DNA from 3 places in the Xenorhabdus sp. XBWT genome. Region 3 is predicted to be linked to each of the others. Evidence: predicted binding sites of a transcription regulator. Region 3 holds the regulator's gene; each other region holds the start of a gene.
The links. Region 3 encodes Fur, which represses iron uptake genes when iron is present. Its sites were predicted from a motif close to ATAATAATGAGAACNACTATCAA; they were not measured.
Positions count from the first base shown of each region.

Region 1: a site for Fur is predicted at 2,114-2,136, ahead of exbB (tonB-system energizer ExbB). Genes of this name have one in related genera too.
Region 2: a site for Fur is predicted at 7,022-7,044, ahead of AC5JQI_RS01910 (TonB-dependent receptor domain-containing protein). Genes of this name have one in related genera too.

Region 1 covers NZ_CM180990.1:3,715,519-3,725,674, reverse strand. The annotation lists gene exbD (TonB system transport protein ExbD) at 491-916, opposite strand; gene exbB (tonB-system energizer ExbB) at 923-1,933, opposite strand; gene metC (cystathionine beta-lyase) at 2,342-3,535, shown strand; gene AC5JQI_RS16235 (DedA family protein) at 3,704-4,375, shown strand; partial or broken gene AC5JQI_RS16230 (NADH-dependent alcohol dehydrogenase) at 4,703-4,927, shown strand; gene dkgA (2,5-didehydrogluconate reductase DkgA) at 4,953-5,783, shown strand; gene AC5JQI_RS16220 (YtjB family periplasmic protein) at 6,486-7,145, opposite strand; gene serB (phosphoserine phosphatase) at 7,261-8,238, shown strand; gene radA (DNA repair protein RadA) at 8,305-9,690, shown strand; gene nadR (multifunctional transcriptional regulator/nicotinamide-nucleotide adenylyltransferase/ribosylnicotinamide kinase NadR) at 10,087-10,156, shown strand, end outside.
Region 2 covers NZ_CM180990.1:438,232-448,387, forward strand. The annotation lists rRNA gene AC5JQI_RS01880 (23S ribosomal RNA) at 1-1,178, shown strand, start outside; rRNA gene rrf (5S ribosomal RNA) at 1,271-1,386, shown strand; gene AC5JQI_RS01890 (GntR family transcriptional regulator) at 1,519-2,184, opposite strand; gene AC5JQI_RS01895 (LamB/YcsF family protein) at 2,716-3,483, shown strand; gene AC5JQI_RS01900 (5-oxoprolinase subunit B/C family protein) at 3,527-5,125, shown strand; gene AC5JQI_RS01905 (ATP-binding protein) at 5,122-6,906, shown strand; gene AC5JQI_RS01910 (TonB-dependent receptor domain-containing protein) at 7,061-9,121, shown strand; gene frdD (fumarate reductase subunit FrdD) at 9,202-9,555, opposite strand; gene frdC (fumarate reductase subunit FrdC) at 9,572-9,967, opposite strand; gene AC5JQI_RS01925 (succinate dehydrogenase/fumarate reductase iron-sulfur subunit) at 9,982-10,156, opposite strand, start outside.
Region 3 covers NZ_CM180990.1:1,340,251-1,350,406, forward strand. The annotation lists gene AC5JQI_RS06090 (phytanoyl-CoA dioxygenase family protein) at 1-238, shown strand, start outside; gene AC5JQI_RS06095 (glycosyltransferase) at 288-1,052, shown strand; gene AC5JQI_RS06100 (DegT/DnrJ/EryC1/StrS family aminotransferase) at 1,131-2,360, shown strand; gene glnS (glutamine--tRNA ligase) at 2,511-4,178, shown strand; gene AC5JQI_RS06110 (beta-N-acetylhexosaminidase) at 4,389-7,088, shown strand; gene fur (ferric iron uptake transcriptional regulator) at 7,196-7,645, opposite strand; gene fldA (flavodoxin FldA) at 7,822-8,355, opposite strand; gene ybfE (LexA regulated protein) at 8,531-8,821, opposite strand; gene AC5JQI_RS06130 (GlxA family transcriptional regulator) at 9,030-10,052, opposite strand.

The DNA of each region.
Region 1 (10,156 bases), 1.9 Mb from region 3:
TAAAATATGAATAATTACATTTCTGTTGGCATAAATGATAATGATTTGTCTATAAATGAACTTTAATTTAATTATATTATTTGTTTTGTTTTTATTATTAACGCATATCGACACAAGTGAAATTAAATTTACTTTTCGCTTATTAATTTTATAGTAAGAATCACTTTTAATTTCACCATTAATATTTATTGTAAAAATAACATATTTGTTCAACGTAAATGATAAAAACATATTATTATATGTATTTTTATCTTTAAATTTGTTGTTTTTCTGATTTCGATGTGATTTTTAAATTTATTCGCCATATTATTTATAAGATGGTTTATATTAATTATATCCAATGAATATTGAGAAAAAAAGTTTTGCGAATGGGTATATAACTCATGAAAGACAGGAAATTTAGGATATCAAACTGCCCGATTTAGCTATTCGGGCAATTTGATTTATCAGATAATCAACTCAGTAACTAATGAGAAGATAATTAATATAGTTATTGAGCGGCAACAGCTTCCATTCCTACCAATCCAATTTTGAGGTAACCCGCTTTACGCAGGGAGTCCATCACACTCATCAAAGTTTCATAATCCACGGTTTTATCTGCCTGAAAGAAGATCGTGGTGTCTTTGTTGGATTGTGTAGTCTGATCCAATACTGAAGATAAGCTATCGCGATCAATCTGCTTATCACCGACATAAAGCTGATGATCCGCTTTCACGGTCAGGAATACGGGTTTTTCTGGTCTTGGTTGTGGTTTAGCTGATGATGCAGGCAAATCGACTTTAATATCTACCGTTGCCAGAGGTGCCGCTACCATGAAAATAATCAGCAGCACCAACATCACGTCAATAAATGGCGTGACGTTAATTTCATGCAGTTCACCGCTATCGTCCAAATCTTCATTAAGACGCATTGCCATAATTTCTTACCTTGCTTCTGTTTTTTCAGCTTTACTGTCAGCCAGATCAAGATCACGCCCCAGCAACAAGATTGCCTGAGCAGCCATGTCTCCTACTTGCCCACGGTATGATGAAATGACTCGGGCAAAGATGTTATAAATCACTACCGCAGGGATTGCAGCCACCAAGCCCAGAGCTGTTGCCAGCAATGCTTCTGCAATACCCGGTGCAACTACAGCCAGATTTGTGGTTTGTGAATGTGCAATACCAATAAAGCTGTTCATGATCCCCCAAACTGTCCCGAACAGACCCACAAATGGGGAAATTGCACCGATGGTTGCCAGATAGCCATTACCACGCCCCATATGGCGGCTAATGGTAGCAACTGCGCGCTCCATACGAAATGAAGTACGTTCTTTGATGCCTTCCTTATCAGTACTTTCAGCAGACAGGACACGTTCTGACTGTGCTTCATTCAACAGCAGGCGGCTGATGCTCTGCTTGCCAAAATCTGTGGCAATTTTTGTTGCCGCATCCAAATTAGCGACATCAGCCAAGGCCAGTTGTTCTTTGCGCAAACGGCGGCGAGCCATTGACAATTCAATCCCTTTGGAGAAAAACAGCGCCCATGTGATGATAGAAGCAATCACTAAGCCTACCATGACGCTTTTTACTACTGCGTCCGCATTCTGGTACATACCCCAAACAGACAAATCTGTTGCAAAACCACTGGACGTGTTTTCAATCGGTGGAATGACAGTTTCGGTTACTGTGGTTTCGGCCGTCACACTTTCGGCCGCGTTACCTTCTGCCCCGTTACTTTCTGCCGCATTACCCTCTACAGTTTGTGTGCCTGTGCTTGGTGGTACATCCGTTTTCTGATCGTTAGCGGACGATTGCGCAGTTGCCGGAGCGGCTACCTGAGCAGCAGCAACCTGATTTTCTGGCGCAGCAGCCGATGTTGACGGTGCCGTATCAGCCCATGCTGAACTTGTTAATCCGAGTGCCAATAGAATAGAAGCTGTCAAATTACGCATCAGTTAGCCTTACTCTCTTTCTTATAGATTCTGTTACTTAGCAATGAATAGCGTTTACTCATCTTGCTAATCCTAATATGACCTGAGCCATGCCTCTTACCACAGTGCTTGTTACCCACTGTGCTTCTTAACCGTTTTAGGGGAAAAGTCCGCCGCAAATGATATCAGACATTGAGCGATTTGATAGTAATTATCATTACTATTTAATGAAAAAGTTCCAATTAACGTTATACTTTCGCTAGTCTCTTCTGGTTTCCCTTCAGCGGAACACTGTGAATTTTCCTCAAGTTGCCCGAATCTCTTTGGCAAATCTGTCTTAAATCTTTTAACTTGCTAATCATTTACTTGAACAAGTTTTATTTAGTCTCCGGGCAATAAACAAAAAAATCAATTAAGGGGTGGGATGCCATGACTGAAAAAAAACTGGAAACCTTATTGGTCAATGCAGGAAGAGAAAAGAAATATACGCAAGGTGCCGTTAATACCATAATTCAACGTACATCATCTGTCATTTTCAATACCGTTGAAGATATGCATCATGCTTTGAATAACCACCATAAAAATACATTAGTCTATGGTCGCCGTGGAACAATGACGCATTTTGCCTTTCGGGATGCGATGACCGAGCTTGAAGGCGGCGCGGGTTGCGCACTTTATCCTTCCGGTACGGCCGCCATTACTAATTCTATCCTGTCTTTCGTAAAGACAGGCGATCATGTTCTGGTAACAGGCAATGCATATGAGCCAACACAGCTTTTTTGCAATAAAGTTCTGCAAAAAATGGGAGTTTCCACTGATTATTTTGATCCGATGATCGGTGAAGGTATCGCTTCGCTTATTAAGCCAAATACTACCGTGCTCTTTCTTGAATCACCCGGTTCACTGACAATGGAAGTACAAGATGTTCCCGCCATTGTACGAGCCGCCCGTCAGGTCAATCCTGAGATTGTTATTATGATTGATAATACATGGGCGGTCGGCATTCTGTTTAAAGCTCTGGAGTTTGGTGTCGATATTTCCATTCAATCTGCCACAAAATATATCATTGGTCACTCCGACGGAATGCTGGGAACAGCAGTTGCTAATGCGCGATGTTGGGAACAACTCAGAGAGAGATCTTATCTGATGGGGCAAGTTGCTGATCCTGATACCGTTTATATGGCAACCCGTGGATTACATACGCTGGCTGCTCGCCTCAAGCAACATGAAGAAAACAGCATTAAAGTTGCCAAGTGGCTCGCACAACAGCCGGAAGTTGCTGAGGTGAATCACCCCGCCCTGCCTTCTTGCCCGGGACATATTTACTTTAAGCGCGATTTCACCGGTGCTTGCGGGTTATTTTCTTTTTTCCTGAATACCCAGCTTACCCCTGAACAAGTTTCTGATTATCTGGATAACATGAAGCATTTCAAAATGGCGTATTCATGGGGAGGGTTTGAGTCATTGATTTTAGAAGTCCACCCCAAAGCGCTCAGAGCACTGCACCAGTATGATTTATCGAAAAAAACCGGCACGTTGATCCGCCTTCATATAGGATTGGAAAATCTGCAAGACTTGATCGATGATCTGGAAGCAGGTTTTGTTCGCCTGAAAGGCCGTTAAATTTCAGACAAAGTGATTCACTAAAACCGTGGTTGTCTTTCTTTCTATTACAGACAACTGCGGTTTTCCATATGCTGAATCAAATCAATCCCCATCTCCTCATTTTGCGGTACACTGAGCTGGATCCATTTTGTTAACTAGTTTACTCGCAAATTTACAGGATAAATGATGGAAATGTTAAGCGAGATCGTGCATGCACTCTGGCATCATGATTTTAACCAACTTGCCAACCCCGATATTATTTGGGTGATTTATGGTGTCCTCTTTTTCACACTGGTACTGGAAAACGGGTTGTTACCCGCCGCCTTTTTACCTGGTGATACTCTGCTGGTTCTTTCTGGTGCCTTGATAGCTAAAGGCGTCATGAGCTTTATTCCCACACTTGTCCTACTCACCATCGCTGCCAGTCTGGGTTCTTGGTTGGGATATTTGCAGGGTCGCTGGCTCGGGAATACTCATCTTGTCAAGAACTGGCTGGCCCAACTTCCGCTACAATATCGCCAACGAGCCAATCAACTCTTCGCCAAACATGGCCTGTCCGCTTTGCTCATAGGACGTTTTTTAGCTTTTATTCGCACTCTCCTGCCAACCTTTGCCGGTATTTCTGGTCTAAATAATAAACGCTTTCAATTTTTTAACTGGTTAAGTGGTTTTTTATGGGTCATTATTGTTGTCGGCTTTGGCTATATCTTGAATCAGATTCCTTTCGTCAAAGCACATCAAGATCTGGTCATGAATATTTTGATGATTTTACCTGTTATTCTGCTGCTCAGTGGGCTGTCCGCTTCTCTATTGATGTACTGGCGTCACAAGAAAACATCATCAAAAAAAGGTCAGTAAATATACTTGCCGTGTTAACTTTCTTATAAGAAGCATACTTCTATTTATTAACCAAAAATAATCAATATTAACCAAAAAGATCAAACAATCCGGGTCCATTCCAACAAGCACTATTGCAGTCAATAGTTTGAATAATGACAAAATTTATATACTGTGTAACTTTTGCCGGGCGGAATGGACTACTCCAACAATGAAGCATTACAAATAAAATAATGGTATATTTACTATTATAGTCAAAGAGTTACATGATTACTGTTAGTGAGGGCGTTATCATTATGCAAAACTTTACACTACACCCACCCACCGAATGATGTTTTAGAGACCGGGGTTGCGCAGGGTTCTGAAGAAGAACGAATTAACAAAACTATCCATGCCACTCGTCAGTTTTTTGAAAGTATGGGCGTTAAAACCCACCTTTCTGATTATCAACTTGATGGCAATTCTATTCCAGCCATGATCAAAAAATTAGAACAGTAAGGTTTGGTTTCTCTCGGTGGATACCAAAACATTACGATTGATGTCAGTCAGCGTATTTATGAGGTGCCCATCTGAAATTCCAAATCTGAAGGAGGTTAGAATGGGTCAGCAAACAATTATTAAACTCGTTGATGATAACCATATGCCACAATTGGGGCTTGGGGTTTGGCAAGCGAGTAATGAACAAGTTGTTAAGGCTATCCACACCGCGTTAGAAGTGGGTTATCGTTCCATTGATACAGCGGCAATTTATCATAACGAAACAGGTGTAGGAAAAGCCTTAAAAGAAAGTGATATCCCTCGAGACGAAATTTTTGTTACCACGAAACTTTGGAATAATCGTCATCTGGATGTCAGCACTGCACTACAGGAAAGCCTGGATAAACTCCAACTGGATTACGTTGATCTTTATCTCATTCAATGGCCTGTTCCCGAACAGGATCATTACGTCGATGCTTGGAAACAGCTCATTGAGCTGAAAAAAGAAGGACTGGTCCGCAGCATTGGTGTTTGTAATTTCCATATTGAGCATTTGCAAAAAGTGATGTTAGAAACCGGCGTGATTCCTGTTATCAACCAAATTGAATTGCATCCCCTGATGCAGCAACGGCAGCTCCATTCATGGAACGCAACCCATCACATTACAACTGAATCCTGGAGTCCGCTATCTCGTGGTGGAAAAGGCGTCTTTGACTCATCGCTAGTTGAACTGTTAGCAATTAAATATGGTAAAACACCAGCGCAGATTGTGATTCGCTGGCATCTTGAGTGCGGCATGATTGTTATTCCTAAATCTGTTACGCCTTCTCGCATTAAAGAAAATTTTGATGTGTTTGATTTTAGACTGGAGAAAGAAGATCTCACTGCCATGGCTGAATTGGATATAGGTAAGCGAATAGGGCCAAATCCTGATACTTACAATCAATTTTGAAAAATAATTAACCAATTTAAAAAATACTCAACGTAAAATAAGTCTATCTGGAAAACTCAAATTTATATCCACTCACCCCGTTCAAACCATTCCAACTGGCCTGAATCCTGTTTTTCAGCAGGATTCAGGTACATATATCAAGGCAATAGACGCTGCTAAATCATCATAATTCATTGGTTAAATCTATATTTCTAATAGTAACTATATTTATTATTTATGTATATTTAATGATATAAGCTTACTTTACGATGATAAATAAGAGGCCCATTAAATTAATGTCCAGTAATTACAAAGGTTAATTTAAAAAATTGAATCCCCTTTTTTATTGAAACCTCAAACAAACTTAAGGAAATAACAATGATTTATGTAGTTATCTCTTTTCTTATGCTTATTCCTTTTTTCTTCGTATTAAAATGGTTCCTATTATCAAGCTATATCTACCACAACGCATCGGGAATTATGCTTGCAATAACGGCAATTGCTTTTCATATGTATGTCTTTCGCTTTGATAAAATCCCAGTTGTGAATATTGCAATATCACATAACCCTATAGTGCTTTACGGTGAGATTGTGATTGCATTGATACACGCTATGATCTACTCCATTTGCTTCAAGCGGTACTATGGAAAGTTTGACTCATGAGAATTATTAATTTCTCTTCCTCCGATAAAGAGACTATCTTCACCCAACGATAATCCTGTCTTACCGTTGAGAATTTTCGCATTTCGTTTCTTCTTCATTAGAAGATTTGGTATTCGCGGTCAAAAGATAGGGTGATTGTTGCCAGCGGCTGGGAGTCAATTGCAGTAGGTTATGGGCCAGAATAAAGCCAATTGCCAGAGATAACAAAATCATGATCCTGAGTAAGTTAGTGGTGTTATCAACCTGCTTGGCTTCCGTTGCCAATCTGTGAGTATCTAGTGTCAGGCGAAGAAAACCTTTTGGATGGCTTTCTCCGGGTATCGGTACAACAATCTGTTGGTTAAAGTAACCACTGGATTTTTTACCCTCCAATGATAATCGTTCACGGACCGAAATCGGTTCTCCACTCCGTGCTATCTGCGTTCCATTCTCCAAATAAACACTGGCATCTAAAATACGGCTTTTGCTCGTCAGATAGTCCAAGTTAACTACAATTTTTTTATTATTAAGATCTTTACTGCCATTCTTCATATAATCAGACAAGCTGAATGCAACCTGTTTTGCCAATGTTTTCGCCAGTTCTTCAAACTGATCCATATGAGCCTGTTGCTGAGCACGGCTAAAATAGGAAACCCCCTGCATCAGCAGTACCAGCAATGCTATGCATATTAAAATAATAGCCGTTTTGTGCAGTCGAAACTTTAGTTTTGCTTTTATCATAGTTATCCCATCCCGTGATCAAAAAGCACATGTTGCCAGATGCAGTATTGATAGGATAGTTTGAAAAGCGCTTTTTGCCTGCCAAAATTACATGGAATTACAGGAGTCAATGTACATGTCTAATAATCTGGCTTATCGCTACTTACCGGATGAGATCCATAAATGGCCTGGGTTACCATTATCTCTCAGTGGTGATGAAGTCATGCCACTGGATTACCGAGCCGGAGATAGCGGTTGGTTGCTGTATGGGCGTGGTTTGGATAAACAACGCATCAGCAATTTTCAGCACCGTCTTGGCGCAGCCATTGTAGTCGTATCTTCATGGCGTATTGATGATTATCAAGTTGTCCGCATTGCCGGCAGTCTCTCTCCTCGCATTAAACGACTGGCAGATGAATGCTACCTAGATGTTGTTCCATTGGGACAAATCCCGCGTCTGCGTTCACCCGGCCTGTTAGTAATGGATATGGATTCAACAGCTATCCAGATCGAGTGTATTGATGAAATTGCTCGTTTGGCGGGAGTTGGCGATAAAGTGGCTGAAATCACCGAGCGTGCGATGCAAGGCGAACTGGATTTTTCAGAAAGCCTGCATGAACGAGTAGCCCAACTTGCAGGCGCTGATGCCTCAATCTTACAGCAAGTAATGGAAACACTCCCTCTTATGCCGGGGTTAACCAGCCTTGTTCGCAAGTTGCAATCGCTGGATTGGCATGTCGCAATTGCATCTGGCGGCTTTACATACTTCGCCGATAATCTTCGCCAGAAGCTACGTCTTTTTGCTGCTGTCGCTAACCAGCTTGAGGTAAAAGATGGCAAACTGACCGGCAAAGTCAAAGGACCTATTGTCGATGCAAAATATAAAGCAACCACGTTGATAAGACTGACAAAAGAATTGGGTATTCCATTGAGCCAAACCGTTGCCATTGGGGATGGTGCCAATGATCTGAAAATGATCCGTAAAGCCGGGTTGGGCATTGCTTATCATGCAAAACCTAAGGTATATGCTCAGGCTAAGGTTTCTATTCGGCATGGTGATTTGATGGGAGTTTTGTGTGTTTTGAGTGGTGGTTTGAAACACGAAGAGCGTTAATGGCATACCCAATAGGTGTTGAATTTCAGTTTGAGCCAAAAAGTAATCATATGAAGGGAGGAGAAAGTGGCAAAAGCAGCAAAACGGGCATTTGTCTGTAACGAATGTGGCGCGGATTATCCCCGCTGGCAAGGGCAATGCACCGCATGCCACGCATGGAATACCATTACGGAAGTACGTTTGGCCGCAGCCTCATCCTCTCGCAATGAACGTTTCAGCGGTTATGCCGGTGATACGGGAATCAGTAAGGTCCAAAAACTTTCAGAGATTAGTCTGGAAGAGTTACCGCGCTTTTCAACCGGGTTTAAAGAATTTGACCGCGTTCTCGGTGGGGGAGTGGTTCCCGGTAGTGCCATTTTGATTGGTGGTAATCCCGGGGCGGGGAAAAGTACCCTACTTTTACAAACCATGTGCCAGTTATCGGCTCAGATGAAAACCCTGTATGTGACGGGTGAAGAATCATTGCAGCAGGTGGCAATGCGGGCACATAGGTTAGGGTTGCCGACCGATAAACTGAACATGTTGTCAGAAACCAGCATTGAACAAATTTGCTTGATTGCAGAGCAAGAGCAACCAAAGCTCATGGTAATTGACTCAATTCAGGTCATGCACATGGCAGATATTCAATCCTCGCCGGGCAGTGTAGCGCAGGTCAGGGAAACAGCAGCATACCTGACCCGATTTGCCAAAACCCGTGGCGTTGCCATTATCATGGTTGGTCATGTAACAAAGGATGGTTCCTTGGCCGGCCCTAAAGTGCTCGAGCATTGTATAGACTGTTCTGTCATGCTGGATGGCGAGGCAGATTCCCGCTTCCGTACTCTCCGCAGCCATAAAAACCGCTTCGGGGCTGTAAATGAGTTGGGTGTTTTCGCCATGACTGAACAGGGATTACGGGAAGTGAATAACCCTTCTGCCATTTTCCTGAGCCGTGGTGATGAAATTACAGCAGGCAGTTCCGTCATGATTGTGTGGGAAGGTACTCGTCCCTTGCTAGTTGAAATTCAGGCACTCGTAGACCATTCCATGATGCCAAACCCACGTCGTGTAGCAGTGGGGCTTGAACAAAATAGGCTGGCTATTCTGCTGGCGGTTTTGCATCGACACGGCGGTTTACAAATGGCTGACCAAGATGTTTTTGTTAATGTCGTAGGTGGTGTGAAGGTAACGGAAACAAGTGCTGATCTCGCGTTATTGCTCTCTTTGGTTTCCAGTTTCCGCAATCGTCCTTTACCCCGTGATTTGGTGGTATTCGGTGAAGTGGGGCTGGCAGGAGAAATTCGTCCCGTCCCCAGCGGTCAGGATCGTATTTCAGAAGCCGCCAAACACGGTTTTAAACGAGCTATTGTGCCTCACGCTAATATGCCGAAAAAAGCATTACCAGATATGAAAGTATTTGGAGTCAAGAAACTAGCTGATGCTTTATCCATTTTGGATGAGCTGGATGATTAATTTGTTGGTTATTACATGAAGACCTAAGTTTTTTTCTTAATTACTGAACATATTATTTGCCTGACCTCATCATACTAAATGAGGCAGGCAATAAAAAAAATCAGTGAGTTACTCACCATATTATTTCGTTTATTCAAACCGCCAATGGTTATATTTATTGTTACATAGCGATAGGAAAAAACTTATAAATATGCAGAAGACATATTACAATTAAGCTGATAATTTAGTATTTGTCTTTCTTATTTTATACATATCCTTGATTATCTGATTTTAAATTTCTACAATTGCCAAAATGACAGTATTTCATCCCAAAACATCAATAAACAACCACTTTTATTTTTACTTTCATGATAAGCATGTTATTTTGTTTAATATATTAAACATCAAGGGGATTATATGGGACAGTTTAACTACTTGAAAGAAGCCATCAAACAAGCAGGTTACACGTTACAGCAAGTTGCTGATG
Region 2 (10,156 bases), 900 kb from region 3:
ACGCGCCCGGAGCCGAGGCCAGTCGCAGATACCAGCTGGCTGCAACTGTTTAATAAAAACACAGCACTGTGCAAACACGAAAGTGGACGTATACGGTGTGACGCCTGCCCGGTGCTGGAAGGTTAATTGATGGGGTTATCCTCCGGGAGACGCTCTTGATCGAAGCCCCAGTAAACGGCGGCCGTAACTATAACGGTCCTAAGGTAGCGAAATTCCTTGTCGGGTAAGTTCCGACCTGCACGAATGGCGTAATGATGGCCAGGCTGTCTCCACCCGAGACTCAGTGAAATTGAACTCGCTGTGAAGATGCAGTGTACCCGCGGCAAGACGGAAAGACCCCGTGAACCTTTACTATAGCTTGACACTGAACCTTGAGCCTTGATGTGTAGGATAGGTGGGAGGCTGTGAAGTGCAGACGCCAGTCTGCACGGAGCCATCCTTGAAATACCACCCTTGAATGTTTGATGTTCTAACGCCGGCCCGTTATCCGGGTCGCGGACAGTGTCTGGTGGGTAGTTTGACTGGGGCGGTCTCCTCCCAAAGCGTAACGGAGGAGCACGAAGGTTAGCTAATCACGGTCGGACATCGTGAGGTTAGTGCAAAGGCATAAGCTAGCTTGACTGCGAGAGTGACAGCTCGAGCAGGTACGAAAGTAGGTCTTAGTGATCCGGTGGTTCTGTATGGAAGGGCCATCGCTCAACGGATAAAAGGTACTCCGGGGATAACAGGCTGATACCGCCCAAGAGTTCATATCGACGGCGGTGTTTGGCACCTCGATGTCGGCTCATCACATCCTGGGGCTGAAGTAGGTCCCAAGGGTACGGCTGTTCGCCGTTTAAAGTGGTACGCGAGCTGGGTTTAGAACGTCGTGAGACAGTTCGGTCCCTATCTGCCGTGGGCGTTGGAAGATTGAAAGGGGCTGCTCCTAGTACGAGAGGACCGGAGTGGACGCACCACTGGTGTTCGGGTTGTCATGCCAATGGCATTGCCCGGTAGCTACGTGCGGAAAAGATAACCGCTGAAAGCATCTAAGCGGGAAACTTGCCTTGAGATGAGTCTTCCCTTGTCCCTTGAGGACACTGAAGGAACGTTCGAGACGAGGACGTGGATAGGCCGGGTGTGTAAGCGTAGCGATACGTTGAGCTAACCGGTACTAATGAACCGTGCGGCTTAACCTGACAACACCGAAGGTGTTTTGGCGGGTTGTTGAGAGAGAAGACGGGGTTCAGATGACAAGAAGCAGCTTGTTCGGGATTGAAAACAGGATTTGTCTGGCGGCAAGAGCGCGGTGGTCCCACCTGATCCCATGCCGAACTCAGCAGTGAAACGCCGTTGCGCCGATGGTAGTGTGGGGTCTCCCCATGCGAGAGTAGGGCACTGCCAGACAATTATTTGCCAGAGAAGCCATCCTTTACCGGATGGCTTTTTTGCGTTTTAGAACTTAGTAGCCAACTAAACTACCACATTTTGCGAAAAAAACGCATGTTAAAATATATAATTCGTTGATTTAAATTGGCCTTATGATTTTTGATTATTTTTACGTGCATAAGCTGCTAATATGGTTCTTTCTGATAACTCCAGATAGTTTTTCATTTTTTTAGCAGCAAGTTCATTTTGCCCAGAATTAAGAAGTTCCAGAATATGGGTGTTTTTATCGATATAGGGTGCATATAAAAGTTCTGGATCGTTCAAAATACCAAAAGCCAGTCGAAGTTCCGCAGAGATATTGCGATAGAACGCAATCAACCTTTCACTATCAGTTAATTCCACAATTGCGGCATGAAAACGCATATTGGCCGTTCCGGCACCAATCCAGTTTTTTTTATTACGGCATTGTTCGGCTGTTTCGACGGCTTTTGTCATCTTGGCAACACTGGGATGTATTGAATAAGCTTGAGCAAGTGCCTGACACTCAACCAGTTGTCGAACCCGATAGATATCAATAATTGATGTAATATCGGGAGTCGCAACAAATACACCACGATTAGGCTCATGTTTGAGCAGGCCCTCTTGAGTGAGAAGCCGGAATACTTCACGCAATGTATTCCGTGAAATTTCAAGCTGTTCGCTCAGAGTGGCTTCTGATAATCGCTGCCCCGGCAATAACTCCCCAGTAACCAACTTATTTCTTATAGTTTCGGCGATTCTGTTGCTCAAAATCTGGGGGAAATGGTCTTTTTTCATAGTCATCCATTAGGTTAGTTGCTGATAACGAACACTTTCGAAGCTTCATAAACAAAAATCTTCACATATTCCCTGAAATCCAGCGAGTTATCGCCATTGAACCAATATAGGGCGATTTCACTGTATGCCTTGGACTAGATTGTGCATCTTGGCAATAAATTCAACAGCAAATGTTAATAAAGTGATCTCCATTGGACTTTTGCAATTGATAGCATAATTTTGTTTGCTTATTTACTCATCAGGTATTATTTATTGTTCAACAATATGTTTTCTTTGATTAAACAATTTTTAATTTGGTTACATAATGGTACGAATATTGCGTAGAACATAATAAGTATAATAACGATGACAGGGGAGAATGGGCAATCTTTGTTTATGTTGGCTGGAAACGCGCTGATTTGATGGAAGGGTGTGTTTACCCACGCTGGCTTCTGTGGTCAAGTGCGATGACTTGTATGCTGACATAGTACATGGGCGTGATATCTATCGATTCTATCTTTGAGTTTTTGAAATCAGCTTAAGGGAATCATCATGATAAAAACAATCGATTTAAATAGTGATCTCGGTGAAAGTTTCGGTCAATGGTGTATGGGAAATGATGAAGCAATATTGGAGATTGTCAGTAGTGCTAACGTTGCCTGTGGTTTTCATGCGGGAGATCCGGTAGGAATTTTGCGTACCCTAAAATTTGCCCAAAAAAATAATGTGGTGATTGGTGCTCATGTTTCTTACCCTGATTTGGTTGGTTTTGGACGGCGTAAAATGGATATCGTTGCACATGAACTTACAGCAGACGTTATTTACCAGATTGCTGCCTTGCAAGGATTGGCTAAAGTGGCAGATACAAGGGTGAGCTATGTCAAACCTCATGGTGCGCTTTATAACACAATTGGAAATGATGAATATCAGGCGATTGCTGTTATTGAAGGTATTTTAGCGATTGATCCTAACCTTATTTTGGTTGGTTTGGCGGGATCAAACATCTTAAGATTAGCTCGAGAAAGAGGGTTGAAAACCATCGCAGAAGCATTTGCTGATCGTGCTTATACTTCTAAAGGGGAATTAGTCTCCCGTCGTGAAACGGGTTCTGTTCTGCATGATGCAGATCTTGTTGCTCGACGTATGTTGCAATTGGTGACAGAGGGAGGTGTTGAATCGATTGATGGAAAATTCACATCCATTCAGGCGGATTCTATTTGCGTACATGGTGATAGCCCTGATGCGGTAGAGATGGCAAAACAGGTCAAAACCGTTTTGCAACAGGCCGGAGTTACCATCCGATCATTTGTTCATCCATAAATATGGTTTGAACTGACACGGTTGATAATTTAGGGAGATAGCCTTGCGTTTTTTACCTGTTAATTTTAATGCCATCATGGTTGAGCTAAGTGGGTTGGCAGAAACACTGGCACTGTTAGATTCACTGAGTGTGTCTCCTATTTTTGGGATTGAAGAAATTATTCCGGCCGCGAGAACTTTGATGATTCGTTTTCGGTCGGCAAAAATATCAGCCCAGCAACTAGCGACAGAAATCAGTTGTCGTGATTTGCAGGCACGTGGTCATGCAATAGGAAAACATATTGAAATCCCGGTGCACTATAACGGTGATGATCTTACAACAGTTGCAGAAATATTGGGGATAACTGTTCAGGAAGTTATTCGTCAACATACGGAAAATGAATATACCGTAGCCTTTACTGGGTTCGTTCCCGGCTTTGCTTATATGGCATCGGATGCCTCGCAGTGGAATATTCCCCGCCGAAAAACACCAAGAACACGTATTCCGGCAGGTGCCGTTGCCTTGGCGGGAGAATTCAGCAGTGTTTACCCACAAGCAAGTCCTGGAGGGTGGCAAATTATCGGTATTACAACCGAACGGATGTGGGATCTTTCCCGTTCATCCCCCGCCTTATTGCAACCGGGTTATCGTGTTAACTTTCGGGATACCGGGCATCTTCCTACAACAATAAGTTTGCCAGAAGTGCCTATCAAGCATGCAGTTTCATTACCAGAGTCCTCTTGTTATTTGGAAGTTTTGTCTGTGGGATTACAAACCCTGTTCCAGGATTTGGGGCGCGTTGGTCAGTCAGGGTTAGGGATCTCAGAATCTGGGGCGATGGATAAAAGTGCCTTGCGTAGTGCAAACCGTATTGTTGGTAATTCTTCCGATCAAACCTGTCTGGAGATAGTACAGGGAGGCTTTAAGGCAATCGCACATGGGAAGATGTTAGTTGCAATTACGGGGGCACCATGTCCAATGAAGATAAAAACGCCATTGGGAGAAACGTTATATGTGAATACTCACCAACCTATTGATCTCAACGATGGTGATGAAATTTCGTTAGGTATACCGAATGCTGGAATGCGCTCTTATGTGGCAGTACGCGGGGGTTTTGCTATTCCTGCCGTCTTATCCAGTCACTCATTTGATACTTTGTCGAATATCGGGCCTGCACCATTAAAAGTAAGTGATAACTTGGCCGTCAGAAAAGTCTCTCACTGCGCAGCGGTATCTTTCTCTGAAACACCGGCTTTTGACATGCCAAGTAGAGATGACGTCGTAGTATTAGATATCATTCTTGGTCCTCGTACAGATTGGTTTACCCAAGAAGCCATCGATTTATTGAGCAACCAAATTTGGCAGGTAACTCCTCAATCCAACCGTATTGGCTTGCGATTAAGCGGTAAGCGTTCACTATCACGCCTTAAGCAACAAGAACTACCCAGTGAAGGAACTTGTGCGGGAGCAGTTCAAATTCCTGCCAGTGGGCAGCCTGTCTTATTTCTAGCTGACCATCCACTCACGGGCGGATATCCGGTTATTGCCTCAGTAGCCGATTATCATCTTGATCTTGCTGGTCAGGTTCCTGTCAACGCCAAAATTCGCTTTAACCCCATCAGCCAATTCCAAGAAATTCAAGGGAGCAAAAGTTCTCTATGAGCACAGCAAATAATCAATTTAAGAACAATCAATCTAAGAAAGTACTGATCGCCAACCGTGGTGAGATTGCTGTTCGTATTATCCGTGCTTGCCGTGATTATGGAATACAGACAATCGCCGTCTATGCGGATGTAGATATCAATGCACAGCACGTACAACTGGCAGATGAGGCTTATGGTCTGGGAGGGAATAGCCCCACAGAAACCTATCTCAATATTCCTCGTTTACTGTCGGTGGCAAAGCAATCTGGGGCAACAATGGTGCATCCGGGGTATGGCTTTTTGTCTGAACGGGCTGAATTTGCGCGTGCCGTGATTGACGCAGGATTGATTTGGATTGGTCCTGACCCTGAAACCATTGATGAGTTGGGCGATAAAATCAAGGCGCGTAAAATTGCCCAGAAAGTAGGGGCACCACTGGTGGTTGGAACAGCAGAGCCAGTTAAAGAAGTACAGGAAGTTGTCGCTTTTGCGGAACAGCATAGCTTGCCGATTGCCATTAAAGCCGCATTTGGTGGTGGTGGCCGTGGCTTGAAAGTAGCTTGGCGATTGGATGAAGTGGCAGAACTTTATCATTCGGCAGTGCGTGAGGCGACAGCTGCATTTGGGCGGGGCGAGTGTTTTATTGAGCAATTTTTGGATAAACCTCGTCATATAGAGGCGCAAGTGATTGCGGATAGGCAGGGTAACGTTGTGGTGCTGGGAACCCGAGATTGTTCCTTGCAGCGTCGAAATCAAAAACTGGTGGAAGAAGCTCCGGCTCCATTTTTAACGCAGTCACAAAGAGAACGTATTCATCAGTCAGCAAAAGCAATTTGTGCGGAAGCCAATTATGTGGGAGCTGGCACAGTAGAATTCTTGTTGAGTGCAGATGGAACGCTTTCTTTCTTAGAAGTAAATACTCGCTTACAGGTTGAGCATCCGGTGACGGAAGAAACAACAGGTATCGATCTGGTTATCGAACAGTTGCGAGTGGCGGAGGGTTATCCGTTGAGCATTCGGGAAACACCAGTACCAAGAGGACATTCGTTTGAATTTCGCATTAATGCGGAAGACGCAGGTAAAGGTTTCTTGCCGACATCTGGCATAATCAGCGAATTTATCCCGCCTTCTGGTCCCGGTATTCGTCTGGATTCAGGAGTGATAACGGGTTCCACCATTCCGGCTACTTTTGACTCATTGATGGCTAAATTAATCGTCACGGGGGAGACTCGTGAACAGGCCATTTTCCGTGCCCGCCGGGCATTACGGGAATTCAAAATCCGAGGGGTAGCATCGGTATTGCCTTTCCATCAAGCGGTGATGGAACATCTTGATTTTATTTCCAGTGATGCGTTTCATGTCCATACCCGCTGGATAGAAACAGATTTTGCCAATGAACTGGAAAGCTCACCACGCCAGGTTGTAACAGAAAATAAAAGCATCACCCGCACATTTATCGAGATTGATGGCCGCAGGCACGAGTTGGGATTACCGTCGAATTTATTGACTGGATTGGCGCAGTTAGCCCCTACGAGTGAGCAATCATTTTTTCATTCCCAATCTTCCACAAAGGAAAAAACACCGGCAGATCCCCATCAGGTGAAAGCCCCCATATCCGGTATCTTGCATTCATGGCTGGTCACAGAGGGCGAGCAAGTCAGTGAGGGTGATGTGATTGCCGTGATGGAAGCGATGAAGATGGAAGTACAAATCAGTGCTCATCGTTCGGGAAAAATCACATTTTGCGTTCGGGCAGGGGGTTATCAGGATGCAGAGTGTGTTCTGGCTCACATATACTAGTCATATAGAGTAACCATCTTGGTTAAAACAGCAGGATCTGTTGATCTTGCCCTTCATCCCCAGATATGTCCTATGTTCGCTTTTAAAGTTATTTACATTTTCTATATAAATGTAAATAATAACGATTCTCAATAGTATTTTTGATTGAAAATAAATGTCTAAAATTACCCAAATTTACGCTAGCCTGGCTAAAAGTGGCCTGTGTGTTCCTTTGATGTCCGCATCTATGCTGACAGTTGCTATCTCTACCAATGCATTTGCAACCACGGGAGAATCAATCAAGAAATCAACGGTAACTGGCGATACACTCGTCGTTATTGCAGATAACAATGCAGAACAAGATAATGGAAAAGTCAACCGTAACGAAATCAAAGTCAGACAGGCACAAAGTGTCGGTGAGATTTTAAAGAATGTACCGGGCGTCCAAGCGGGTCACCCCAGCGCTTTAGGGCAGCGTTTTAAAATCCGTGGCATGGATGATCAATTCATCAACGTAACGGTTGATGGTGCACGACAAGAGGGATATCACTTCCATCATTCGGGTAGCTACGGCATCGATCCTGAAATGCTGAAGCAAATTGATGTCAGTGTCGGTACTAACAGTATTACTTATGATACGGGAGCCCTTGCTGGCGCCTTAAAATTTGAAACCGTTGATGCTGGTGATTTATTAGAGCCGGGCCAATTATTTGGTGCAAAAGGTAAATTAAGCTATGTCAGTAATGGTTCTGAGTTCCAGCAATCTTTAGCAACTTATGGAAGAGTGGGAGCAGTTGATTTATTAGGCTATTTTAATCACCGTGATATAAATGATGCTGATTCGGGCAGAGATAGCCGCGGAAGAAGCTCAATTCCTACCGATGGGAAACTGGTTAATTATTTATTAAAAGCGAAATTCAACCTGACTGATGAGCAGTACATCAATGTATCAAAAGAACATTATCAAAATGATGCGGAGACTAATTTCAGATTGAATTTTGGCCATGGTGTGAATAAAGGGAAAAGAGCGAAGTACGCTTCAGAGCGTGATGCTTATAATCTCACTTACAGATATGTACCAGTCGATAATGATCTCATTGATTTAAAAATATCCGCTTATCATACGGAACAAACCTCTACCCATATGAAACCTGCAAACGGAAATGGGAAAGGATTTGACAGTATTGTTGAAACACAGGGTATCAGAGCACGCAATGTTTCTAGTTTTGACACTCAGAAACTATCCCATGCTTTAACTTACGGGTATGAATATTTTGATACCAGAATGGCGTACACTGATGTATCAGAAAATGTACACAAAAAAGCAGTAGAAACAGGAAAATCATCATCTGTTTATTTGGAGGATGACATTCAATTTTCTGATTTTCATGTTATTCCGGGTGTCAGATGGGATCACTACCAATACAATACCATTAATAAGAATGATAAGCCTTTTGAGAGAACTTATGCCCATTTCTCAAAAGCACTGGGTTTGAAATACGAACTTGGCGCGTCAACAACATTATTTGCCAATTATACCGAACTTTTCAGAGGCCCATTGGGTAAAGAGATTGGTATGGGGCAAAGCAATCACAACGCCAACTTAAAAGCGACGACGGGTTACAACTTAGAAACGGGTGCAGCGGGAACATATTCTGATGTTTTTGCTGAAAATGACTCATTCACTGTCATTGGTAAGGTCTTCCAAACCAATTTCAAAAATCTGGCTACCACTTTAGCTAAGAGTGAGCTGAACAATATCCCTAAATCCAGATTGGAAGGGTTTGAATTATCGACCAAATATCAGTTGGATAACCTATCTTTAAGAGCGACTTACGCGAAAGCGAATAACAAAATTCTGACAGGCAGTGCGCTATTTGACACAAGACGAGAGTTTACCCCAACTATAGGTGATGCTTTCACTATTGGAGGAAGCTACTTATTTGATAAAACTGATATTGAACTTGGTTGGAACTCTCGATTTGTCCGTGCCACAGATGCAAACGGGACTGATGATGGTAAGATTGTAAATATACATAAGCCTGGCTATGGTGTCAGTGATGTGTATATTTCCTGGGCACCGAAAGCCGGTTCATTTAAAAACACAGAAATTCAGCTTGGTATCGATAATGTCTTCGATAAACGTTACAACGAACAGTCTTACTATCTGAATACTTATAAAGGGCAGGAAGAGAAAGGTCGTTCTTATAAAGCGACTGTTTCTTATAAGTTCTAAAGACAATGCCTCAATTTGTAGTACAAAGTCTGCGGGTAAGCCGCAGACTTTTTTCAAGATCATTCTTCCGATTATCACAATTACAGTGTAAACGTCCCAATCAAAGCGACAACACTCAAAATAGCTGCTGCACCATAGAACACCCATTTACTGGCTGGAATATGAATTTGCAGATCGTGCATTCCGTGATGGATACGGTGCAATCCGCACCATAGTGGCAGGCTGATCATGAGCAGCAAAAAGAGACGACCAATAAAGCTTTGGCAGAATGTCAGAATACGTTCATAAGAAAGCGCTTCTGGCGCCAGACCGAGTGGCAGCAAAATACCCAGCAACAAAATAATTGCAGGGCCAACAATGGCACTCCACATCCCGCCGGCACCAAACAGCCCCCAGAAAATCGGTTCATCGGAACGTTTAGGTACTTGATTCATTGGATCCTCCTTGGGGTCAGAAAAATAGCGCAATGCCGAGAATCGCGGCAGTGGCAATAATCATGGTTGCCCATAACAGCTTGATTATGGGACTCGGGGCCATTTTTTCATTTTTTACGATGATATTGAGCGCTTTTGGTGCCAGTTCAAACCACGTCTTCGTATGCAGTAAAGCCGCCAGTAGCGTGATGATATTAATCAGCAGCACAATGGGGTTTTGCAAGAAAGCGACAAATCCCGCCCAGCTTTCAGGGCCATTTTTCAGGGCAAACAAACCGTAAAGCACGAGTAGACTGAACCAAACGGTAGGAACGGATGTCCCTTCGCGCAGCATATAAAAGCGATAAAATCCCAGCTTATGCCACCAATTAGGCTTCATGCCACGCACATAAGGTTTACGTTTTGTCGTCATTATTTTTTCCTCCCCTATTGTGGTTTCAGCATAGAGATAAGAAAATCTTTGGCACTTTCTGCCTTGCTTTGCTGAATGGCACCAGCCGGATCGACATGTTTCGGGCAGACTTCAGAGCAATAACCAACGAAAGTACAAGACCAGACTCCATTGTTACTATTGATTTGCGGCATGCGTTCTTTCTTGCCG
Region 3 (10,156 bases):
TCATGGTAATAGGCCAAATACGTCTGGAAAACCAAGATTAGCTCAATATTTTTGCTATTTTCCCCGTATTGAATTGTCGGAGCAGAAAATTAGAGAACGTATTTTGGCATATAAACAAGGATTACCGACAACATCTATCACAGGTAAATCTTTTCCAAGAAAGAAAGCCGATCAACAAAATACCTCTTATATTAAACTAACAGAACTAGGTAGGCGGCTATTAGGGTATGCACGATAAGTTTTCGGCTTCCTATAATTGAGGTTTTTTTAATGGTGAAAAGGGCATAATGGATGGAGAGAAAATGATATATTACGTAGAGAATAATATTGATGTTTCAATTATTCTTCCCAGGTATCATGAATGTTATTCAGTTATTGAAAAAACAATACAGAGAATCAGACAGATTCAAAACGTATTAAAAGTGCAAATAATTATTGTTAATGATTCAAATAAAAATAGTTTTCATGATTCAGATATTTTAAAAATAAAGAAACAGTATCCAGATATTTTGGTTGTTTCTAATTGTGGGAATTATGGCAAGGGCTATAGTATTCGGCGAGGTGTTGATTTGGCAAAGGGGAAATATGTTTTCTATACAGATATTGATTTCCCGGTAAGAGAACATGATTTTTTTAACGCATACCGAAAAATTGAAAAATCTAATATTGATTTAGTAATTGGAGAACGTTTTTCAAAGAATAAATCTAAAGCGAATATTTATCGAAAAATAACAAGTAAATGTTTTTTAAAGATAGTTAACCTGTTATTAAGATGCAAAGTATCTGATTCACAATGCCCATTCAAAATGATGAAATCCGAATTGGCAAAAGAAATATTTTCTAAACAAAAAATAAAGGGATATGCCTTTGATGCTGAAGTTATTTATCTGACAAAAAGACTGACTAAAACTTTACATCAGCTTCCTGTTGTTTGGGAAGATACAAGAGAAAACTGGAATTTAATTAAAACGTTACGTAATTATGGTGTGATGATTTTTGAAGTATTTTCCATAAAAATATATTGGATTATTAATGATCCAAAGATTAGCTAACTTTGTTTTTAAATAAAAAGCATTAAATAATAAAGCGTTGAATAAAAATCCATCATAAAAACTTTAAGGAACATTATTATGAATTTCCCTCACTGGCCTTGCTTTGCAGAAAAAACGCTTAAAGATATTCAAGTTCCACTTTTGTCTGGACAAGTTAATTATTGGACTGGAAAGGAAGGCATGGAATTTGAAAATAAATTTGCCAGTTGGATTGGTGCAGAAATGGCAATTTCCTGTAACTCAGGAACTTCTGCCGTGAATATTGCAGTTGGTGCATTGAATATTGGCCCGGGCGATGAGGTGATAGTCCCTTCTTATACTTTTATTGCCACCTCTTTTGCAGTTTTACAATGTGGAGCCATTCCTGTTTTTTGTGATACGACAGAAGAGCACACTATTGATCCTGACAAAATCGAGTCGCTGATTACTTCTCGCACTAAAGCGATCATTGTTGTCCACCTTTATGGCGTGGTATGTGATATGGATCCTATTATGGCTATCGCACGCAAACATAATCTCAAAGTGATAGAAGATAGTGCGCAATGTTTGGGTGGAAAATATAAAGGACAATCAATCGGTACAATCGGTGATGTTGGAACTTTTAGCTTTTGTCAGTCAAAACATTTTACGACAGGCGGAGAAGGGGGCATGGTTGTCACCAATAATACGGAAATTGGTTGGGAATGCCGTGCCTATCGCGATCATGGCTTTGATGTAAGGAAAAAGTTCGATCTTCTCGCTTTGGAGGAGGTTTCATGGCATGTACATAACCGTATTGGTTATAACTATCGCATGACTGAAATTCAATCGATCATCGGGATTAATGAACTGGAACGATTTGATGATTGGAATATGAAAAATCGTCAGCAATATGCCAAGATTTACGATGAAAAATTAGCCGATATTGATTTGATTGATAGTTTACCTTTAAATTCTGAGGACAGATGCAATGCTTACTGGTTATATCCGATAATTTTTGATCTGAGCAAATTAGATTGTACGGCTGAAGTTATTCTGAGTGACTTGAAAAAGATAGGTGTTCCTGCGTTTAAGATCCAGTGGCCGGAAGCTTATGGAGAAAAAGTATTCCGGGAATTGCGTGGTTTTGGTTCATCGAATTTCCCTTTCCATTCTACAGAATACACCTCACCGGAATCGGTCAATTACTGTGAAGTAGTGTGTGAAACAGCACGTTCTTTATTGCCCAGAACAATCAGCCTGTATTTGCATCCTAGCTGGAGTGAAGAACATATTGTTTATTGTGCGGAGCAATTGATTACTGTATTGAACAGTCACCGAGTTGGTTGATTTTGTAGCGGGAAGGGTTTTGGCTTCCCGCTTTTACACATTAACTTTCACCATTCCGCCATTTCCCACGAACAAAGTATTGTTTATCGGTTCAGCTTATTGGATTATAGAGGATTATGTTAAAGCGCTTTTTGCATTGAGGAAAAAACGATGAGTGAGGCAGATGCCCGTCCGACAAACTTTATTCGTCAGATTATTGACGAAGATCTGGCAACGGGTAAACATACATCCGTACATACCCGTTTCCCACCTGAACCCAACGGTTATCTGCATATCGGTCATGCTAAGTCGATCTGCCTGAATTTCGGCATCGCTCAAGACTATCAGGGACAATGCAACCTACGTTTTGATGATACAAACCCGGTTAAAGAAGATATCGAGTACGTTGAGTCGATTAAAACTGATGTTCAGTGGCTGGGTTTCCAGTGGAGCGGCAATATTCGTTACTCTTCTGACTATTTCGATACTCTGTATCAATACGCCATTGAGTTAATCAACAAAGGACTGGCGTATGTCGATGAATTGAGCGCCGACGAAATCCGTGAATATCGTGGGACTTTGAAACAACCGGGTAAAAACAGCCCGTATCGTGATCGTAGTGTGGAAGAAAATTTCGCCCTATTTGAAAAAATGCGATCTGGTGAATTCGGAGAAGGTAAAGCGTGTCTGCGAGCCAAAATCGATATGGCATCTCCGTTCATCGTGATGCGCGATCCGGTGATCTATCGCATTAAATTTGCAGAGCACCATCAATCGGGCAATAAATGGTGTATCTACCCGATGTACGATTTCACGCACTGTATTTCTGATGCACTGGAAGAGATCACCCATTCCATCTGTACACTGGAATTCCAAGATAACCGTCGTCTGTATGACTGGGTATTGGATAACATCACGATCGATTGCCATCCGCGCCAGTACGAGTTTTCTCGCCTGAATCTGGAATATGCGGTGATGTCGAAGCGTAAACTGAACCAATTGGTGACAGAAAACATTGTTGATGGTTGGGATGATCCGCGTATGCCAACCATCTCTGGTTTGCGTCGCCGTGGCTATACTGCTGCATCTATCCGTGAATTCTGCCGCCGCATTGGTGTAACGAAGCAGGATAACAATGTTGAAATGGCTTCATTGGAATCTTGTATCCGTGATGACCTGAATGAAAATGCACCGCGCGCGATGGCGGTTCTTGACCCCGTTAAACTGGTGATTGAGAACATGCCGGAAGGTGAGGTGATCCTGACGATGCCTAACCATCCGAACAAACCGGAAATGGGTAGCCGTGAAGTTCCATTCAGCCGCGAACTTTGTATTGACCGTGCGGATTTCCGTGAAGAAGCAAACCGTCAATATAAGCGTCTGGTGCTGGGGAAAGAAGTGCGTCTGCGTAATGCGTATGTGATTCAGGCTGAGCGTGTTGAAAAAGATGCAGAAGGCAACATTACAACGATTTATTGCCGATATGATGAACAGACCCTGAATAAAGATCCGGCTGATGGTCGTAAAGTCAAGGGAGTTATTCATTGGGTAAGCTCTTCACATGGTGTACCAGCGGAATTTCATCTGTATGACCGCTTGTTCAGCGTACCAAACCCGGGTGCGGAAGATGACTTCCTGTCTACTATTAATTCAGAATCGCTGGTGATCCGTAAGGGCTTTGTGGAGCCTGGTTTGGCAAGCGCATTGCCGGAAAAAACCTACCAGTTTGAGCGTGAAGGTTACTTCTGTGCTGATAGCCGTCTCTCAAGTGCTGATCGTCTGGTGTTTAATCGCACGGTTGGTCTGCGTGATACTTGGGCAAAAATCTCACAGGGATAATACAGCTCAGGTTAACTCGCCTGTGACACTAAAAAAGCGTGATTATTTCCACGCTTTTTTTTATGTTTAAAAGCATTGTAATGAAAATTAACTCGTCCAGTTAAGATTAAAAGTTGCCTTATAGTCACATATTGTTTAGGGTTATTGCCTGTTCAGGTTTGTACAATATTTACCCAATGAAAAGAATAATAAATTCGGACGAGGTAATTTATGAAAACCGTTAAATTACGTACTTTGGCAGCACTCATCACGGTAGTTGGATTTATTGGAAGTTCTCATGCGGAAATGTCATCCTCAGCATCACTACGGATGTCACCACAACAAGTAGTGGATTCACTGAGCCAGTTAAAAGTTAATTTTAAAATCATTGATAATCAGGCCGGATCACATGGCACAGATTGCGCCATACTTGGTGCGGATTCGGCTGCTTGTAATCGGGTTAATATCACCTTGATTAATGGTAATCAAGCGATCCATTCTGCTGATTGGGCGATCTATTTTCACAGCATTCGCCAGATCCTGAAACTCGATAATGACCAATACAAAATCACCCATATTACGGGGGATTTACATAAATTGGAGCCGACAGAGAAATTCAATGGCATCAACGCGAATGAAAAGATTGTCCTGCCAATAATCGGAGAGTATTGGCAAATTTACAGTACAGATTTTATGCCTCGCTGGTATGCGACTTCCGGCGATGCCGTCCCTAAGATACTGGCGAATACCGATACAGAAGACATCAGTCAATATTTATCTGATCTGGAAGGTGAGCTGTGGAAACGTATCACGGAAGATCATAATACTCTGATGACACCTGAAAATCGTTTTGCGAAAAACCAATCGGTGGTAAAAGCGAGCGAGGGTAAACTGCGTGGACAGATTATCCCCACACCGAGAGAACTTTCCATTCATTCTCAGGATGTCGATTTATCCCGGGGCGTGAAATTAGAATTGGGCGGGGTGGGTGATAAATCTATTAAGGTGATCAGAGACCGTTTCAAATCCCATCATATTCCATTAGCGGATAACGGCTATCATATTGCGACTCAAATTAATGCAAACAAATTCACCGGTAACTGGCGAATAAAGGGCGCTTATTCGTTGGAAATCACAACCAAAGGAGCACAGATAGTTGCATTTGATCAATCTGGTGTCTTTTATGGTCTGCAATCTCTGTTTTCCTTATTGCCCGCCAACGGCACACCTAAAATAGCCACATTGAGGGCAAAAGATGCGCCGAGATTTGAATACCGTGGCGTGTTCCTTGATGTAGGGCGCAATTTTCACAGCAAAAAAGCCGTTTTGCGTCTGCTCGATCAAATGGCTAACTACAAGTTGAACAAATTCCATTTCCACTTGAGTGATGATGAAGGTTGGCGTCTGGAAATTCCCGGCTTACCGGAACTGACAGAAGTTGGTAGCCAGCGCTGCCATGATCTAAGCGAGACTAAATGCGTATTGCCACAATTGGGATCTGGGCCGAATAACAATAACATGGGCAGCGGTTATTTCAGTCGTCAGGATTACATTGATATTCTGAACTACGCTAAAGCTCGCCAGATAGAAGTGATCCCGGAAATTGATATTCCGGCTCATGCCCGTGCCGCTGTTGTATCAATGGAAGCGCGTTATAAGAGGTTAATGGCACAGGGTAAAGAACAAGAAGCCAGTGAATATCGTTTGCTTGATCCGACTGATACCTCAAACACCACATCCGTACAGTTTTACGATCGCCGGAGTTACCTTAATCCGTGCATGGATTCCTCCAAGAAATTTATCGATAAGGTAATAAGCGAAATTGTTGCCATGCATAAAGAAGCCGGATTGCCGTTAACTACATGGCACTTTGGTGGGGATGAAGCAAAAAATATTCGTTTGGGCGCAGGGTATCAGGATAAAGACGGTCCAATTGTGCCGGGAAAAGGGATTATTAACAAAAAAATCGAAGACAAACCGTGGGCTAAATCCAAGGCTTGCCAGAAGATGATAGCGAAGGGTGTGATTAAAGATGTTGATGAACTCGCCAGCTACTTTGCCATTGAAGTCAGTAAGATCGTCAATACTCACGGTATTGACACAATGCAGGCATGGCAGGACGGCTTGAAGCACGCCAAATCAGCCAAAGACTTCGCCACTAAACATATTGCGGTAAACTTCTGGGATACCCTCTACTGGGGGGGCTATGATTCGGTGAATGACTGGGCAAATAAAGGTTATCGGGTCGTTGTTTCCAATCCTGATTATGTCTATGTCGATATGCCGTATGAAGTTAATCCGAAAGAGCGTGGTTATTATTGGGCAACTCGGTTTAATGATGAGGAGAAAATTTTCAGCTTTGCTCCGAATAACCTGCCACAAAATGCAGAAACATCGGTAGATCGCGACGGCAATAACTTCAATGCCCACAGCAATAAACGCTGGCAGGGTGCTTATGGAATGTCAGGGCAATTGTGGAGTGAAACAGTACGAACGGATGAACAGATGGAATATATGATTTATCCGCGTTTACTGCCGTTGGCGGAACGGGCATGGCATCGAGCGGGTTGGGAGTTGGATTATCAGCAGGGAAGAGAATTTAAAGGCGGAATAACGCGTTATGTCGATATGGCTGAGTTTCATCATGACTGGGTACGTTTTGCCAATCTGATAGGGCAGAATGAACTGGCTAAATTGGATAAGGCCAATGTTTCGTACCGTTTGCCTGTGCCGGGTGGCAGAATTGTTGGGGGAGTCTTTGAAGCCAATATTGCATTTCCGGGTGTTGTTATCCAGTATTCATTGGATGATGGCAAAACATGGCAGGTTTACGATGACAGGCAGCGCCCCTATGTCACTGATAATGTGAAAATTCGCTCAGTCAGTACCGATGGGAAACGTTTTAGCCGGATAGAAGAAGTAAAATTTTAACGCATAAAGCGAACTGCCGATTAGCTTAGCTAATCGGCAATTGCTATTCAAACTAAATGAAATACCAAAAGCAAATTACATCATTACTTCTCTATTACATTTACTTTTTATGAATTTTCATCATGCAGAGCGCTATCTTTGCGACAATCACCAACAGCACAGTGACCGTATAAATAAAGGCTATGGTTTGAAAGCTTAATTTTATAACGGTCAGCAATGATTTTCTGACGTTCTTCGATAAACTCGTCATTAAATTCAATGACTTTACCGCAATCAAGGCAAATCAGATGGTCATGGTGATGTTGCTGAGTGAGTTCAAAAACCGATTTACCACCTTCAAAATTGTGGCGAGTGACAATGCCGGCATCATCGAACTGGTTCAACACGCGATAGACAGTGGCGAGGCCAATCTCTTCACCGATATCAATCAGTTTTTTGTAGAGATCCTCCGCACTGACATGATGGCATTCTGGGTCCTGTAGCACTTCCAGAATTTTTAGTCGTGGAAGTGTTACTTTAAGTCCAGCATTTTTCAATGCTTTATTGTTGTCGGTCATGCGGATTCAGTCCTGTAACTTGAGTTAAGTGAAATTATGATACTTAGGTGTATCGTGAGGGAATCATAATTCTGTTTCACGTTGCTGATTATAGGCATGGATATTCAAAATGAAAACCATGCCAGACCTGATATCATGACACATTATGCAAGAATAATCCTGCGGGAAAGGGAAACTTATGCCCCCAAAATCTCTGATAGACTCATTTCGGTCTTGATTTTCTGCACCCAAGCTTCAACTCGTTCATCAGTCAATTCTGGCTGACGATCTTCATCAATGGCCAGACCGATAAAGTGATTGTCATCGGCCATGCCTTTAGAGGCTTCAAAGTGATATCCTTCGGTCGGCCAGTGGCCTACGATAATGGCGCCATTAGGCTCAATAATATCGCGAATGGTGCCCATAGCATCACAGAAATACTCTGCATAATCTTCCTGATCACCACAGCCGAACAGAGCAACAAGTTTTCCTTCAAAGTTGATCTCTTCCAATGTCGGGAAAAAATCATCCCAATCACATTGAGCTTCACCATAATACCAAGTTGGGATGCCAAGCAGCAGAATATCAAAGGATTCAATGTCTTCTTTGCTGCTTTTGGCAATATCGCGGACTTCAGCAACATCAGCACCGCCCAATTTTTCTTGGATCATCTTGGCGATGTTCTCTGTGTTGCCTGTATCGCTGCCGAAGAATATACCTATTATTGCCATAAAATGGGTTAACCTCTTGTTTTATATGTGCATTAAGCCTATGCACATTGCGCTGAAATCAGCAGGAAAAATGTTAGTTTTAATAAAATGAAAAGCGTTATTTTGACCAAACATCCATGACAAATCTGTCAGATTTGTGTGGTGATAGCGTTTCATTGCTGTTGAGTAAAATCAGTTAATCGGCAAGGTGATTTTTTTCTGCCAGTTGAGCTAACAGCATCTGTTCAATCAGCTCACTGCGACTAATATTGCGCTGTTTTGCCAGATGATTCAGTGCATAGACAGCATCTTCGTTGAGCTTGAGTTCTACTCGACGCAGTCCTTTGACTTTATCCCGTCGCAACTGATTACGTTTATTGATCCTAAGCTGCTCATCTCTGGACAGCGGATTTGTTTTAGGTCGCCCTGGCCTGCGTTCATCTGCGAACAAATCCAGTGTGGTGCGATCAGTTTGTTCTTTTGCCATAAATTCAATTGATAAAGGGCGTGTACCAATAATATAGCGGGCAATAATACCTTAGCTGGACGCGTGTCGCTACTGGTTGATGGGGGAGATTGTTAGAATCAACATTTATGATGTAAGCATTTTTCGTATCATGCGGGTAAGAAAATCAAATCATTTATTAGTGTTGCTAATTATTTGCAAAGTGCAAAATTAGTTGGCAGAAAAAAACTTAATGGTGATATTTCTGGCGATACTCTTTTGGTGTCAGCCCATTGTAACGTTTAAATAATTCCCTGAAATAACGGGTATCTTCATAACCCACTTCATGGCTGATCTCTTCAATGGTTTTTTGGGATTTTTCCAGCCAGAGTTTTGCCTGTGACAAACGGATCTGCTGGATATACTGGATTGGTGTTTTTCCTGTGGCGATTTTGAAGCGGCGTTTCATTTGCCGCTCACAAAGATGGATCTTATTGGCTAAATCAGTGACGGATAAAATTTCAGAAGGAAAAGCATGCATCCAGTCTTGCAGTTTGTGGATCAATACATCGTCATGTTGGCGATATGGCGTAAAATTGACGGAATCTGACGATAATTCGCTGTCATTTTCACCTAACAGAAATTTTGCACATTGATCTCTGGCATATTGTCCATAAATTAACTCCACAATATTTAACATACAACTACCACCGCCGTAAGCGTTCGAGATACAAAAACGGTGATTGTCACGAATGACCTTTTTATCACTATAAAGCGGAATATGAGGAAACAACGTTTTGAATTCAGAGGCAAAATGAGGGTGAATGGTTGCACTTGCCTGCAATAATCCTGCTTTTGCCAGCATGAAAGTGCCTGAACATATTGAAACGATGGGAATGTGTTTTTTATCCATAGTCCTGAGCCATTCCATGATTTCCTGTGAACAATGCCGTGGTTCCCATTCAGGAAAACCCAATGAACCGATCAGAATGATATCGGGTTTCAGATCCTTTAAGTGGAGAGAATTGGGAAGAGGGGGGTAAAGAATACGGTGGGGAGAACTGTCGGTATCATTACGGAAGGAAGTATAATCAGCCACCATAAATAGACTATTGGTGTCATTTATTTGTGGGTTTGCAGGGGAAATAATGTTGACATGGGGAATAGCGCCGCCAATGGTGTTGGCGGCAATGGTCAGTATTTCAATCGGCATGGCAACCGATGTAACAGATGTGTGAGAAAAAACCAATGCAGTGATAGCGACTTGTTTCATATTTATATTCTCTTCCTTAAGAACATTCTGTTATATTAATTTCAGAATGAAATTAATTCTAAGGGGAAATAAGCCTTATGTCTCCAATGAATTTTCCGTCTTGA